Regions from separate parts of the Pseudomonas sp. C321 genome, predicted to be linked through region 2. Evidence: predicted binding sites of a transcription regulator. Region 2 holds the regulator's gene; the other holds the start of a gene.
The links. The regulator sigma-54, encoded in region 2, starts transcription at its own class of promoters, with help from an activator protein. The targets are predictions, from matches to a motif close to ANTGGCATNNANNTTGCTNT.

Region 1 (7,628 bases), 680 kb from region 2:
CAAGGCGCCATTGGCCAAGGTGCAGGCTTTGCAGGACGACGCGGTAGGGGCCTGTAAGTGGATTCATGAATGCAAGTCGCAAAAACTGCTCAAGCAGGAAGGCGACAAGAGCTGGACCTACACGCAGTTCAAGGCACCGTTCCCGGTGACAGACCGTGACTCGATCTTGCAGATCACCACCACCAAGGACGCAGACGGTAGCGTGACCCGCAAGCTGCTGGAAGTGCCTACCTACCTCCCGGTAGAGAAGGGTTATGTGCGTGTGGCCCAGGTCGAAGGCTTCTGGAAGCTGGTGCCTAAAGGCGCCGACCAGACCGAAGTAACCTACCAGGTCCACACCGAGCCAGGCGGCAGCGTGCCGTCGTGGCTGGCCAACAAGTTCGTGGTGGACGCGCCGTTCAACACCTTGAAAGCCCTCAAAGACAGCGCCGAAAAGTAAGCGCGGCCGATCAGGTGCCTCCTGCTTGAGTGGAACGATTGCCAAACCCTCAAGGTCCAGATGTCTGTAAACCCATCCATGGGTTTTATCGAGGAGGCACTGATGCAAAAGTGGCAAATTACCTTCGTTGATGATCATGGCGATCAATCCGTGGAACTGTTCGACTGCGAACAGAAACCCAGTACCGAAGAGGCTGCACGGATGATCCGTGCCAAATTGCTGCCGGTGGCTGCTGAACTGGATCTCAATGACCTGGAAGGCCGCACCAACGAGCCAACGGTCAAAAGCCTGAAAACCCAGAACAGTATTCAAATCCTCAGCATTACCCCTGTTGCCTGAACATTCCCTGTACATCACACACGACCCTCTGGTGGAGGTGATAGCTTCGCGCTACTCTGCAAGGGAGATCAGCGAATGAATCGCTAAGGTCTGGTCTTGTCAGCTACATGCTTATCTCCCAGCGGTGAAACCATTGCCGTATCACCCGCGCCATTCGAGTGCGGGTTTTGGGAAGTACGGAAAGTCTATCCATCGGTTTTAGGAGGACGTTTCATGAGCACAGCTTATCAAGAAGACATCAGCACCAACGTGTTGCGCCGCATGAAAGAGGGCGGCTTTGATTTTTCACGTTTCCACCCCATCGAGTTTTACGCCATTTTCCCGGATGAGGAACATGCGCGCAGGGCTGCGGGTCGATTTCGTGGGGAATCCCTCAATGCCCAGGTCAGCGTGCGGGATGACGGTGCCGGGTACCTGGAACTGAGCAAAGTAATGTTCGCTACCTACGACGGCATAGGAGACTTTGAGCAAGACTTTGAGGCGGTGGTCGAGCCCTTGGGCGGGATCATCGAAGGATGGGGCGTGAAACAGGAGGTTCGTGGGTTGCCCATGTAGCTTATGAACAACACAGCGTATCGGCTGACCTTTGGGTCGGCCGATTTTGTTTCTGCTCCCGGAAAACCCTCAAGCCATTCTCGGAAATATCCTGCACAAAAAAAGGCCACCCGGGCAGGGTGGCCAAAAGGGAAGACCGGGCATGAAGGGGAGCCGGTCGGTACATGAGGTACCAAGTTACCGGCGAGGCAATGGGTGAAGCTGTAGGACGTGTCCTGTTCAGCGTGTGGGGGCGATTATCCCCAGTGTTTATCAGGCAGTGAAATCAACTCTGGCTATGCTGGTGATAGGCAAAGCTCGCTTCGCAATGAGGCACGGCGGGCGACGCTGGATCATTTGCTGCACCGGGACGGTGCGGCGTGACTAATAGCTCTACCCAACTGATTGATATTTAAGTGTTTATGCCGCTGGCACGGGTCTTGCGATGGTCCCTTGCGTCTGGGTGACAAGGAGTTCGGCATGATCCGCACTTATTATGATGAGATGTACGACGGGGCAGGGCTGGTTCGCCCTCATTACCGCGAATTCGCCCGCTGGTTGGCCGAAACCCCGACGGAGCTGCTGGCCCAGCGCCGGCGCGAAGCCGATCTGCTGTTTCACCGCGCCGGAATCACCTTCACCCTGTACGGTGACGAGCAGGGCACCGAGCGCCTGATTCCCTTCGATACCATTCCCCGCAGCATTCCTGCCAGTGAATGGCGGATTGTCGAGCGCGGCTGCATCCAGCGGGTCAAGGCGCTGAACATGTTTCTCGCCGACCTGTACCACGAACAACGGATCATCAAGGCCGGGATTATTCCCGCCGAACAAGTTCTGGCCAACGAGCAATATCAGTTGGCGATGCAAGGCCTGGACCTGCACCGTGATATCTATTCCCACATCTCCGGGGTCGACCTGGTACGGGATGGCGACGGCACCTACTACGTTCTCGAAGACAACCTGCGCACCCCCAGCGGCGTCAGCTACATGCTCGAAGACCGCAAGATGATGATGCGCCTGTTCCCTGAACTGTTCGCCGCCCAGCGTATTGCCCCGATAGATCATTATCCAAACCTGTTGCTCGACACCCTTAAAAGCTCCAGCCCGCTGGATAACCCCAGTGTTGTGGTGCTCACACCGGGACGCTTCAATAGTGCGTTCTTCGAACATGCATTCCTGGCACGGGAAATGGGCGTCGAGTTGGTGGAAGGCGCCGATCTGTTTGTGCGCGATGACCGTGTTTTCATGCGCACCACCGACGGGCCGAAAGCCGTGGACGTGATCTATCGCCGTCTCGACGACGCCTTTCTCGACCCCCTGGCTTTCAACCCTGACTCCATGCTCGGCGTACCGGGCCTGCTGGCGGCCTACCGCTCGGGCAATGTGGTGCTGGCCAACGCCATTGGTACTGGGGTGGCGGATGACAAGTCGGTGTACCCCTTTGTTACCGACATGATCCGTTTCTATTTGGATGAAGAGCCGATCCTGAAGAATGTTCCGACCTTCCAGTGCCGTAAACCTGATGAATTGTCCTACGTGCTGGCCAACCTGCCTGAGCTGGTAGTCAAGGAAACCCAAGGCTCCGGCGGCTACGGCATGCTGGTAGGCCCGACCTCCAGCGCTGCAGAGATCGAAGCCTTCCGCGCGCGGATCAAGGCTAAACCCCACGCTTATATCGCCCAGCCGACCTTGTGCCTGTCCACCTGCCCGACCTTTGTCGAAAACGGCATTGCGCCCCGGCATATCGACCTGCGTCCGTTCGTGCTGTCTGGCAAGGAAACCCGCGTGGTACCTGGCGGCCTAACCCGTGTGGCGCTGCGTGAAGGCTCGCTGGTAGTCAACTCGTCCCAGGGCGGCGGCACCAAAGACACCTGGGTGGTTGAGGATTGATGCCATGTTGAGTCGAACTGCCTCGGATTTGTATTGGATGTCACGCTATCTGGAGCGCGCGGAAAACCTCGCGCGGATGCTTGATGTCAGTTATTCGCTGTCGCTGATGCCCCAGGATGGGCGCGGCGATGGCCTGCACGAACTGGCGATGCCGCTGTTGATCACCGGCACCCTGGACGATTATCGCGAGCGCCACGGCGAACTGCATGCCGAGCGCCTGCTGCACTTTTTTGCCCTGGATGCCGCGAACCCGGCGAGTATCTACAGCTGCCTCGGTGCCGCCCGGGCCAGCGCCCATGCCGTGCGTGGGCGAATCACCGCTGACATGTGGGAAAACATCAACGCCACCTGGCTGGAGATTCGCGGTATTGCCCAGCAGGGCTTGAGCCGCTATGGCATGAGCCGTTTCTGCGAGTGGGTCAAGGAGCGTTCCCACCTGTTTCGCGGTGCCACCTACGGCACCATCATGCGTAACGACGCTTTTCGTTTTATTCGCCTGGGCACCTTTATCGAACGGGCTGACAACACCCTGCGCTTGCTGGACGCCCGTTATGAAATGGCCGGTGATCAGGCCGAAGTCGTCATCGATGGCACCGCCCACGCCTACTACCAGTGGAGTGCGCTGCTGCGGGCCTTGTCGTCGTTCGAGGCCTACACCGAGATTTACCGCGATGCGCCGGGTGCCCGGCAGGTGGCTGAGTTGCTGCTGTTGCGGGCCGACGTTCCGCGTTCGCTACGGGCTTGCAGCGAGGAGATCGATCAGGTCCTCGCCAGCCTGCCGGGTATCAACGGTCGTCCGGCCCAGCGCTTGGCCGCCGAGATGGACGCACGCCTGCGCTTTACTGCGATCGACGAAATCCTGGAGGAAGGCCTGCACGCCTGGCTGACCGACTTCATCCCGCTGGTGCGCCAGTTGGGTAACGCTATTCACAGTTCCTACCTGGAGGCGGCATGAGACTCTCCATCAGCCACGAAACTACCTACCACTACGAAGACCAGGTACGCGCCAGCATCCAGTACCTGCGCCTGACGCCCCACGACAGCGAGCGTCAGCATGTACTCAGCTGGCAACTGGACCTGCCGCGCCCGGTGCGGGCGCAATTGGACCCGTTCGGCAATATCCTGCATGTACTGACCCTGGATGAGCCCCACGAAGCCATCATCATCGGCGCCCGTGGCCAGGTGGATATCGACGAGTTACGCGAGGCCGAGCATGAGAGCCAGTCGGCGTTTCCGTTCCTGCGTTGCACCCGCTTGACGGAACCTGACGAAGCGCTGCGCAGCTTTGCCGAAAAGCAGTGCCAAAAGCGTCGGGATCGCAGCGCTTTGATCGACCTGATGCATGCCCTCAACCAGTACATGACCTACTCGCCGGGCGCCACCGAAGTCGACACCTGTGCCGCCCAGGCCTTCGCCGGTCGTGCGGGAGTTTGCCAGGACCACACCCACGCTTTCCTGGCCTGCGCTCGTAGCCTGAGGGTTCCGGCGCGGTATGTGTCGGGATATTTGTACAGTGAAGACAGCGAGCACCTGGCCAGTCACGCCTGGGCCGAAGCCTGGCTGGATGGCGCCTGGTACAGCTTTGACGTGACCAACCAGTTGGCCCGGCCGGAGCGGCATTTGAAGCTGGCGGTGGGGTTGGACTACCTGGATGCCTGCCCGGTACGCGGCATGCGGCGCGGCGGAGGCCATGAGCAGATGCATGCCAAGGTGTTTGTGGCGCCAATGCCGGCGATTTCGGTGCAGCAGCAGTAGGGTTTAGCCTGCTATCGCAGGCTTGCTTACAATGAGCATAGGTATTTACACATCGTGCAGCTCCGCTATTTTTCGTAGAAGCTGTCGAGCTTTAGCGAGGCTGATCTGATGACGGTGGTGCGGCCGACGTAGCCTCACTGGGGCTCGACAACTGCGGCGGTTCTTGTCGTTAACATGCGTGCGATTAGGTCTTTCCAGTCACCTCAAGGCTGCTGCTTACGCCCCGCCATATGCTTCAAATACCCCACCAGTAAATCCAGCTCTCTGTCTGGCAACACACTGGCCGCAAACGCCGGCATCTTCGCCTGGGGCCAATGCCTCATGCTCTGTGGATCACGAATGTAGCGCTTGAGGAAATCACCGCTGAAGTACTCGGTCGGGTTGTAGGGGATATTCAGGTCTGGCCCGACCTGGGCATCGCCGGCACCATTGAGCCGATGGCAGGCCAGGCAGTTTTTCTGAAACAGCGCAAACCCTCGGTTGATCGGGTCATCCGCCGCCAGCTTGGGATCTGGCAACAACGCCGGGAAGCGTTCGGCAACCGTCTTCAGCTGTTTGATCCCGCCGATCTGAAACGGCCATTGCTCGGGGCTGATATGGCCCGCTTGCGGGTCAGTCCAGACCAGATAAAACGGTCCGGCGCCAGGTTTGCCAGTCGCCAGCGGCGGCCACGGGTGAGCCGGGTCTTCCACCGCCAGCCAGGCCCGGCTGCCGGTTTTTTCAAGCAGGGGAGCCGCTGTCAGCTCCGCGGCAAAGCCATCGAAGGCCACCGCTTGCAGATGGTTTTCAGGCCGTATACCCGGTAGCAGAACCGCCAGCGGAACCGCGCGATAGGTCATGGTGCGCTTGTAGGAAACGTCATCGACAATCTGTACCGTTTGCGCAGCCGGGTGTTTGAGCAAATCAGCGGTTTGCCAGATTTTGCTGGTGTGATCCAACTCGATGGTCAACTGCGCAGCAGAGGCAGGCAAGGCCAGCAGCAGGGTCAAGAAGGCGATGATGTATTTCAAGGGCTGGCCCGCGATAGCTCACTGTCAATCGGCCTGACTTATCAAGGCCGAAACCGTGGCTAACGATACCGGAAAACCACAAACAATCAGTACGCAAAAAGACAGCCCCTACGACGGGACAGCTGTACGCAATTTCCCGGTAGGTGCTGCCAAAGGCTGCATGCCTGGTGCTGTATTGGCACAGGTGGAGAATGAATCAGTCACCCAATGATCTTGGTCAGATTGGGCAAAATCAGAATCAGAGTGGTGGCGAAAAGAATGAGTCCCGCCTGACGTACTTTCGATTGTTTGAACATGGCTGACTGCCTTTTGTTGTTATTCCTGAGCGTCAAATGCGTGCCGGTACATTTCACTATGAAGGTCGAACATGTCGCTTTTTTTACAGGTGCCCCAGCAAAACCCGGCAGCCACCTCTTGAAGCTCCTACAAATTCAACCTTAGAGCCCTCGTTGTCCGTGGCTTAGATCCCTTTAATATCAATCGATATGAAAATCCTCTAAAAAATGCATGAGGCATATTGCCAGCTCGGCGGCAGCCCCTTGGCTAGACAGCTAAAACGATTAATCAGGGGTTTCCATTAGCCTCCTACCGTTCGTCTGAGCATGCGCGTCAAGGTCAATGAGCGCTTCGGTCATTGAATACAGCGCTTCTGCGCCTAAGGTAAGAGCACGGTCGGCTCTCGTCTTTGAGAGCTTCATTGCACAGCGGTTCGAGGACGTCATGACCCAAGCTTTGATCTTTGATGCGATACGCACGCCCCGGGGCAAAGGCAAGGCCGATGGCGCCTTACACAGCGTCAAACCGGTGAACCTGGTGGCCGGGCTGCTGGCGGCGCTGCAGCAGCGCACAGGCCTCGACACTCGGCAGGTGGATGACATCGTCCTCGGCTGCGTCACTCCGGTGGGGGACCAGGGCGCGGACATCGCCAAGACCGCCGCGCTGGTGGCTGACTGGGACGTCAGCGTCGCAGGTGTGCAGATCAACCGTTTTTGTGCGTCCGGCCTGGAAGCGGTCAACCTCGGGGCGATGAAAGTGCGCTCCGGTTTCGAAGACCTGGTGGTGGTCGGCGGCGTTGAGTCCATGTCTCGTGTGCCCATGGGCAGCGACGGTGGCGCCTGGGTGCTGGACCCGCAAACCAACTTGCACAGCCACTTCACGCCTCAAGGCATCGGTGCTGACCTGATAGCGACCCTGGAAGGCTTCAGCCGCGAGGATGTCGACGGCTTTGCCTTGCACTCCCAGCAGAAAGCGGCGAGGGCGCGTTCGGACGGGTCATTCAAAAAATCGCTGATCGCGGTGCAGGACCAAAACGGCATCGTGCTGCTGGATCAGGACGAGTTCATCCGCGCCGACTCCACCCTGGAGGGCCTGGGCAAGCTCAAGCCCAGTTTCGAAATGATGGGCCAGATGGGTTTCGACGCCACCGCGTTGCGGGTCTACAGCCATGTGGAACGCATCAACCATGTGCACACACCGGGCAACAGCTCCGGAATCGTTGACGGTGCTGCGTTGATGCTAATCGGTTCCGAAGCCAAGGGGCGCGAATTGGGCCTACAACCACGAGCGCGAATCGTCGCCACGGCGGTGACCAGCACCGATCCGACCATCATGCTCACCGGCCCAGCGCCTGCCACCCGCAAAGCCCTGGCCAAGGCCGGCTT
Region 2 (7,628 bases):
TGCTTTGGAGGCTCACCATGGAGCACTGGAAACGCACGATCGAAAGGGCTAATCGCTGCTTTATGCAAGGCGAACTGGTGGATGCTCGCGAGCATTACCTGCAAGCCCTGGCCTTGGCCCAAGTGTTGTTCGAGCGCTGGGGCGATGCCGACGAAGCGGTGGCGGCTTGTGTCATTTCCCATCACAACCTGGCGGATCTGCACCTGCGCCTGAACCAGCCGGAGGAGAGCGCGGAGTACCTCTGCGCGATCCATCAGTGCCTGTTGCAGACCCTGCAGGACACTCGCCTGACCCCGCAGTTGCGGGAAGCGGCGCTGCGTCAGAGCAGCAAGACTTACGTCGAGCTGTTGAATTTCATCAGCGATCACGGCGAGTACCCACGTACCCATCGTTTGCTGGGCAGCAATGCGGCGCAACCGGATGCGTCGACCCGCAACAGCCCTTTTTATGGAGCTCATTGATATGTCCTACACCTTGCCTGCCTTGCCTTACGCCTACGATGCCCTGGAGCCGCATATCGATGCGCAAACCATGGAGATTCACTACACCAAACACCACCAGACCTACATCAATAATCTCAATGCCGCCGTTGAGGGCACTGAGTGGGCGGGCTGGCCGGTGGAAAAACTGGTCTCAAGCGTCCAGCAATTGCCGGAAAAATTGCGCGCTGCCGTGATTAACCAGGGCGGGGGACATGCTAACCACTCGCTGTTCTGGGCGGTGATGTCGCCCAAGGGCGGCGGGAAGCCAGGCGGCGCGCTGGGCAAGGCCATCGATGAGCAGTTGGGTGGTTTTGACAGTTTCAAGGAGGCGTTTACCAAGGCTGCGTTGACCCGTTTCGGCAGTGGCTGGGCCTGGTTGAGCGTGACTCCGCAAAAGGCCCTGGTAGTGGAAAGCAGCGGCAACCAGGACAGCCCGCTGATGAATGGCAATACGCCGATCCTCGGCCTGGACGTCTGGGAGCACGCTTACTACTTGCTGTACCAGAACCGCCGTCCCGAATATATCAACGCCTTCTATAGTGTTATCAACTGGCCGGAAGTCGCTGAGCGTTACCAGGCTGCGCTTGCTTAACGCTCTTTTCATAACAGGATCTAGATCTAAGGCCGACTATGGGCACTGAAACACTGGCGATCAGCAGCGTGCGAATGTTCCGTTATGCGTTTGGCTCGCTGTTGCTGTTGGCGGGAATTGCATTGCTGGTGGCTCAAGGGCTGGCCTGGCTGGATCTGGAACCGCGTATCCTGCGCGCCCTGCAAGGCGGGGCCATCTGTGCCCTGGGCACGGCGCTGGGCGCGGTGCCGGTATTGGTGATCCGACGGATGCCGCTGGCGGTGAGTGATACGTTGCTGGGTTTCGGCGCCGGCGTGATGTTGGCCGCGACGGCGTTCTCGCTGATCGTGCCCGGCATCGCTGCTGCCGAAAACCTCGGACTGACACCTTGGGCCGCCAGTGGTCTGATCAGCTTTGGCATCATGCTGGGCGCTTTCGGGCTGTTTCTGGTGGATCGCAAGGTTTCCGGTGCCAGCCCGGAAACGCTGGTGGGCACGCCGGAAAAACCGGTAATCGCGCCGCGTATCTGGCTGTTCGTATTCGCCATCATCGCCCATAACATTCCCGAAGGCATGGCGGTTGGGGTCTCGGCAGGTGGCGGTATGCCAGACGCCGACAGCCTGGCCATGGGCATCGCCCTGCAGGACGTACCGGAGGGACTGGTGATTGCGCTGGTGCTGGCCGGGGCAGGGATGTCGCGGGTCAAGGCGTTCTTGATTGGTGCTGCATCCGGGTTGGTAGAGCCGGTATTCGCGGTGCTCTGCGCTTGGCTGGTGAGCCTGGCTGAGGTGCTATTGCCGTTGGGCTTGGCGCTGGCAGCGGGGGCGATGCTATTGGTGGTGACTCACGAAGTGATTCCCGAATCGCGGCGCAATGGCCATGACAAGCTCGCCAGTTTGGGGCTGTGTATCGGGTTTTGTTTGATGATGGTGATGGATACAGCGTTGGGGTGAAGTGAGAATCTATGGCGAGAGAGCTTGCCCCCTCGCCAGTGGGGCTTACTCGCCCTCGTCAAAGTAGTTATTGATCAGCTTTGCCAGCGCATCCAGAGCTTCTTGCTCCTGCTCGCCTTGCGTCTTCAGATGAATCATGGTGCCTTTGCCCGCAGCCAACATCATCATCGCCATGATGCTTTTGCCGTCGACCGTGGATTCCGGGGTGCGCCCAACCCTGATCTGGCAGGGAAACTGCCCCGCGACGCCGACGAACTTGGCCGAGGCCCGGGCGTGTAAGCCCAGTTTGTTGATGATTTCAATTTCCAGAGCGGGCATCGCGGGGGTGTTCCTTTCAGCTAAGGTCGCGGTGGCGAACCTGGACGTTCTTGAGGGTTTGCTGCAAAACCTGGCCGAGGCGCTCGGTCAGGTACACGGAGCGGTGGTGCCCGCCGGTGCAGCCAATGGCGATGGTGACATAGGCTCGGTTGCTGGCGGCAAAGCGTGGCAGCCATTTGAGCAGGTAGCTGGAAATGTCCTGGAACATCTCCTCGACATCCGGTTGCGCCGCCAGGTACTCGGCTACGGGTTGGTCGAGCCCCGACTGATCACGTAGTTCCGGCTTCCAGTACGGGTTGGGCAGGCAGCGCACGTCGAACACCAGGTCGGCGTCCACCGGCATGCCCCGCTTGAAGCCAAAAGACTCCACCAGGAACGCCGTGCCAGGTTCTGGCTGGTTCAACAGGCGCAACTTGATGGTATCGCGCAGTTGATACAGGTTCAGGCTGGTGGTGTTGATCTTCAGGTCGGCCAGGTCAATGATTGGCCCCAGTAGCTTGGTTTCGTCTTCGATGGCTTCTGCCAGCGAGCGGTTGGCGCTGCTCAGAGGGTGACGACGACGAGTTTCTGAAAAACGCTTGAGCAGGGTTTCTTCGTCTGCATCCAGGTACAGCACGTCGCAATGAATGTGTTTGCCGCGCACCTCCTCAAGCAATTCCGGGAAGCGCGTTAGGTGGCTGGGCAGGTTGCGGGCGTCGATGGATACAGCGACTAGCGGCTGTGCCAGTTCGGTGTGGATCAACGCGCGCTCAGCCAGTTCGGGCAGCAAGCCGGCCGGCAGGTTGTCGATGCAATAGAAGCCATTGTCCTCAAGCACATTGAGGGCAGTACTTTTACCTGAGCCGGAGCGGCCGCTGACGATGATCAAACGCATGATTACTGCCCGTTCTGCTCTTCCAGGACGACCTGATACAGCGCTTCATTACTGGAGGCGCTACGCAGTTTTTCGCGTACTTCTTTGCGGTCGAGCATGCTGGCGATCTGCCGGAGCAGTTCCAGGTGCGCATCGGTGGCCGCTTCCGGGACCAGCAGAACGAACAGCAGGTCTACCGGGGCACCGTCGATGGCGTCGAAATCGATAGGAGCGTCCAGGTGCAGCAAGGCGCTGACTGGAGACTCGCAACCTTTAAGGCGGCAATGGGGGATGGCGATGCCGTTGCCAAAACCGGTCGAGCCAAGTTTTTCACGGGCAATTAGAGCCTCAAAGACATCTTGCGTCTTCAGATTAGGCACTTCGCGGCCGATCAGATTGGCAATTTGTTCGAGGGCGCGCTTTTTACTGCCGCCCGGCACGTTCATGAGGGAACGGCCGGGGGTCAGGATATTTTCGAGTCGGATCATGGGTTGGGAGTGTTAACGACCGGTTGCGCCCTGAAGGAGGCTCTGGGTCTTTTCCTTATGCTTTTTGAGTTGGCGATCCAGCTTGTCAGTCAGCAGGTCAATGGCGGCATACATGTCTGAATGCTCGGCATTGGCGACGACTTCCCCGCCGGGGATATGCAGGGTGGCTTCGATTTTCTGCAGCAGCTTCTCGACTGTCATCGTGACTTGCACGTTGGTTATCTTGTCGAAATGCCGTTCCAATCGGTCGAGTTTTTCGCCGATGTAGGTGCGCAGGGGGTCGGTCACTTCCAGTTGGTGTCCACTGATGTTGACTTGCATACAGCTTCTCCTTCGTTGCCAGTGCATAAAGCGGCAGGCAGAAATGCCTGCCACTGGAACGCTGTGGCTAGCCCGTCACATCAAACGCTTACGCTCGCTGGAAGGCGCGATCCCAAGGGACTCGCGGTACTTGGCGACGGTTCGACGGGCTACCTGAATGCCTTGTGCCTCCAGTAAACCAGCGATCTTGCTGTCACTCAACGGCTTTTTCTGATTTTCCGCGGCAACCAGTTTTTTGATGATCGCGCGGATCGCCGTGGACGAGCATTCGCCACCTTCGGAAGTGCTTACATGACTGGAGAAAAAGTATTTCAGCTCATAAATACCCCGTGGGGTATGCATGAATTTCTGTGTAGTCACCCGGGAAATCGTCGATTCATGCATGCCTACTGCCTCGGCAATGTCATGCAGGACCAGCGGTTTCATCGCCTCATCGCCATATTCCAGGAAGCCGCGCTGGTGCTCGACGATCTGGGTGGCGACTTTCATCAGGGTTTCATTACGGCTTTGCAGGCTCTTGATGAACCAGCGGGCCTCCTGTAACTGGTTGCGCATGAAGGTGTTATCGGCGCTGGTGTCGGCCCGACGGACAAAACCTGCGTATTGCGGGTTGACCCGCAGGCGTGGCACCGATTCCTGGTTCAGCTCCACCAGCCAGCGCTCGTTGTCCTTGCGCACGATCACATCGGGAACGACGTATTCGGCTTCGCCGGACTCGATTTGCGAGCCGGGGCGAGGGTTGAGGCTTTGCACCAGCTCGATGATCTGGCGCAGGTCATCTTCCTTGAGCTTCATGCGCCGCATCAGTTGGCTGTAGTCGCGGCTGCCCAGCAGGTCTATGTAGTCGGTGACCAGGCGTTGTGCCTCGGTCAGCCACGGCGTCTTGGTGGGCAACTGGCGCAGTTGCAGCAGCAGGCATTCGCTGAGGGTGCGGGCGCCGATACCGGCCGGTTCGAATTGCTGGATGCGGTGCAGGACGGCTTCGATTTCGTCTAGTTCGATATCCAGTTCCGGGTCGAAGGCCTCGAGGATTTCCTCAAGTGTCTCGTCCAGGTAGCCCTGATTGTTGATGCAGTCGATCAGGGTCACGGCGATCAGTCGATCGGTGTCGGACATCGGCGCCAGGTTCAGTTGCCACAGCAAGTGGCTCTGCAGGCTCTCGCCGACGGAGGTGCGGGTGGTGAAGTCCCACTCGTCATCGTCATTGCTGGGCAGGCTGCTGGTGCTGGTCTGATAGACGTCTTCCCAGGCGGTGTCCACCGGCAGTTCATTGGGAATGCGCTCGTTCCACTCGCCTTCCTCAAGGTTATCCACCGTAGGGGCGGTTTCCTGGTAGGACGGTTCCTGGACATCGGTGTTGGGTTTTTGCTCGGTGTTGTCGGCCAGCGGGTCGGCATTATCGAAGTCGTCGCCTTCTTCCTGGCGTTCGAGCATCGGATTGGACTCCAGTGCCTCCTGGATTTCCTGTTGCAGGTCCAGGGTCGACAATTGGAGCAGGCGGATGGCCTGTTGCAGCTGCGGTGTCATCGTCAGCTGCTGGCCCATTCTCAGAACTAGCGATGGTTTCATGGCAGGGGCTTAACACCTTATTCGCCGGCGCAATGCGCCATCCACGACAGGGCGCGTGAGCGCCAAACATAAGCAAATTATATGCCTGATATCGGGGGCTTTGCCTAGAGCGCGGTAACAATAAAAATATTGAGGTTTTTATTGACGCTCGCGCTCCTTGGCGAATGGCCAGGTATCACAGTACTTACAAGCGGAATTCGTGGCCCAGGTAAACTTCCTTGACCAGTTCGTTGGCCAGGATAGTTGCCGAGTCACCTTCGGCAATCAGCTGCCCGTCGTTGACAATATAGGCGGTTTCGCAGATATCGAGGGTTTCGCGCACGTTGTGGTCGGTGATCAATACACCGATCCCTTTGGCCTTGAGGTGGTGGATGATCTGCTTGATGTCGCCGACCGAGATCGGGTCGACACCGGCGAAGGGTTCGTCCAGCAGGATGAACTTCGGCGCAGTGGCCAGGGCGCGGGCGATTTCCACACGACGACGTTCGCCACCGGACAGGCTCATGCCGAGGTTGTCGCGAATGTGGTTGATGTGGAATTCCTGCAGCAGGCTTTCCAGCTCTTTCTTGCGTGCGGCGCGGTCGAGTTCCTTGCGGGTTTCGAGAATCGCCATGATGTTGTCGGCTACCGACAGTTTGCGGAAGATCGACGCCTCCTGGGGGAGATAGCCAATACCAGCCTGGGCACGGCCGTGCATAGGTTGGTGGCTGACGTCCAGGTCGTCGATCAGTACGCGACCCTGATCCGCCTGGACCAGTCCGACAATCATGTAGAAACAGGTGGTCTTGCCGGCACCGTTGGGGCCAAGCAGGCCGACGATCTGGCCGCTGTCGATCGATAGGCTGACATCGCGCACGACCTGACGGCCTTTATAGGCCTTGGCCAGATGCTGGGCTTTCAGGGTTGCCATTACTCGGCCTTCTTCTTCGGCTGGATAACCATGTCGATGCGTGGACGTGGCGTAGTGACCTTGCTGCCATTGGCGCGACCAGCTTGAGCGATCTGGGTCTTGGTATCGTAGATGATTTTCTCGCCTTCGGTAGAGTTGCCGTCGCTGCTCAGAACCTTGGCGCGGTCGATCAATACGATGCGATTTTGTTGGGCGTGATATTGGATCGTCACGCCGTAGCCCTTGATGGGGGCCGGATCTGTAGCTTTCTGTTGTTGCTCGAAATAGGCCAGGTTGCCCACCGAAGTCACTACGTCTATCTCACCAGCAGGGTTGCGGGTCAGAGTCACGGTGTTGCCGGTGATTTTCATCGAGCCTTGAGTGATGATCACATCACCCTTGTAGGTTGCGACACCTTGCTTGTCATCCAACTGAGCGTCGTCAGCCTGAATGTGGATTGGCTGTTCGCTATCGTTCGGCAGAGCCCAGGCGCTCACGCTTCCCAGTGCTGCGCCCAGACCGAGCAAAATAGGGAGGGTTTTAACGAGCCTCATACTGTCCTCTTACGTTCGATAGCAGGTGTATCCTGCTTTCTTTCAAATACGCTTTCATTCCCTTGCCAGTCGATACACCGCCAGCGCCGTCGATTCTAACGTCTTGCTCGGTCTGCGCATATTGCTTCTGAGGGAATACGGTCATGCGACTGCTGGTAATAATGGTCTCGCGGTCCTTGGCGTCGGTGCGAGCTACGCGCACCGAGTCGATCAGTTCGACTTCGGTACCGTCAGGATTGACTTCGCCGCGCTTGCTGGTGACGTGCCAGGGGAATTCGGTGCCGCGATACAGGTTCAAGTCCGGGTTGGTCAACAATGTGACCTCGGTGGCCTTCAGGTGTTCGACCTTGTCCGAGGTCATCTCGTACTGCACCTTGCCATCGGGCAGGAACTGCACGCTGTGGGCGTTGATGGCGTAATAGTCGATAGCGCCCTCGTCGACCTGTGCTACAGGCTGGTCGAGGAAGCGCTCCGGGCTGATATTCCAGTAACCGACCGCCAGAAACAGCGCGGCGATGGCCCCGAATACCAGGAAATTTCGAATCTTTTTGCTCAGCATAGATAGCTCTATAGGTAGGCGGCGTGGGCCGCTTCAAGGCTGCCCTGGGCGCGCAGGATCAACTCGCAGAA

Region 1: the regulator sigma-54 is predicted to act here: its motif matches at 1,740-1,759, upstream of ACZRJ6_RS00825 (circularly permuted type 2 ATP-grasp protein).

What each region holds. Positions count from the first base shown of each region.
Region 1 covers NZ_JBUZRB010000001.1:188,919-196,546, reverse strand. Annotated here, with positions in the region: gene ACZRJ6_RS00840 (START domain-containing protein) at 1-439, shown strand, start outside; gene ACZRJ6_RS00835 (hypothetical protein) at 518-778, shown strand; gene ACZRJ6_RS00830 (ribonuclease E inhibitor RraB) at 992-1,333, shown strand; gene ACZRJ6_RS00825 (circularly permuted type 2 ATP-grasp protein) at 1,793-3,202, shown strand; gene ACZRJ6_RS00820 (alpha-E domain-containing protein) at 3,207-4,157, shown strand; gene ACZRJ6_RS00815 (transglutaminase family protein) at 4,154-4,957, shown strand; gene ACZRJ6_RS00810 (c-type cytochrome) at 5,161-5,967, opposite strand; gene ACZRJ6_RS00805 (acetyl-CoA C-acetyltransferase) at 6,688-7,628, shown strand, end outside.
Region 2 covers NZ_JBUZRB010000001.1:873,476-881,103, reverse strand. Annotated here, with positions in the region: gene ACZRJ6_RS04180 (hypothetical protein) at 18-461, shown strand; gene ACZRJ6_RS04175 (superoxide dismutase) at 463-1,074, shown strand; gene ACZRJ6_RS04170 (ZIP family metal transporter) at 1,113-2,006, shown strand; gene ACZRJ6_RS04165 (HPr family phosphocarrier protein) at 2,052-2,324, opposite strand; gene rapZ (RNase adapter RapZ) at 2,341-3,198, opposite strand; gene ptsN (PTS IIA-like nitrogen regulatory protein PtsN) at 3,201-3,665, opposite strand; gene hpf (ribosome hibernation-promoting factor, HPF/YfiA family) at 3,678-3,986, opposite strand; gene ACZRJ6_RS04145 (RNA polymerase factor sigma-54) at 4,062-5,555, opposite strand; gene lptB (LPS export ABC transporter ATP-binding protein) at 5,740-6,465, opposite strand; gene lptA (lipopolysaccharide transport periplasmic protein LptA) at 6,465-6,998, opposite strand; gene lptC (LPS export ABC transporter periplasmic protein LptC) at 6,985-7,557, opposite strand; gene ACZRJ6_RS04125 (KdsC family phosphatase) at 7,566-7,628, opposite strand, start outside.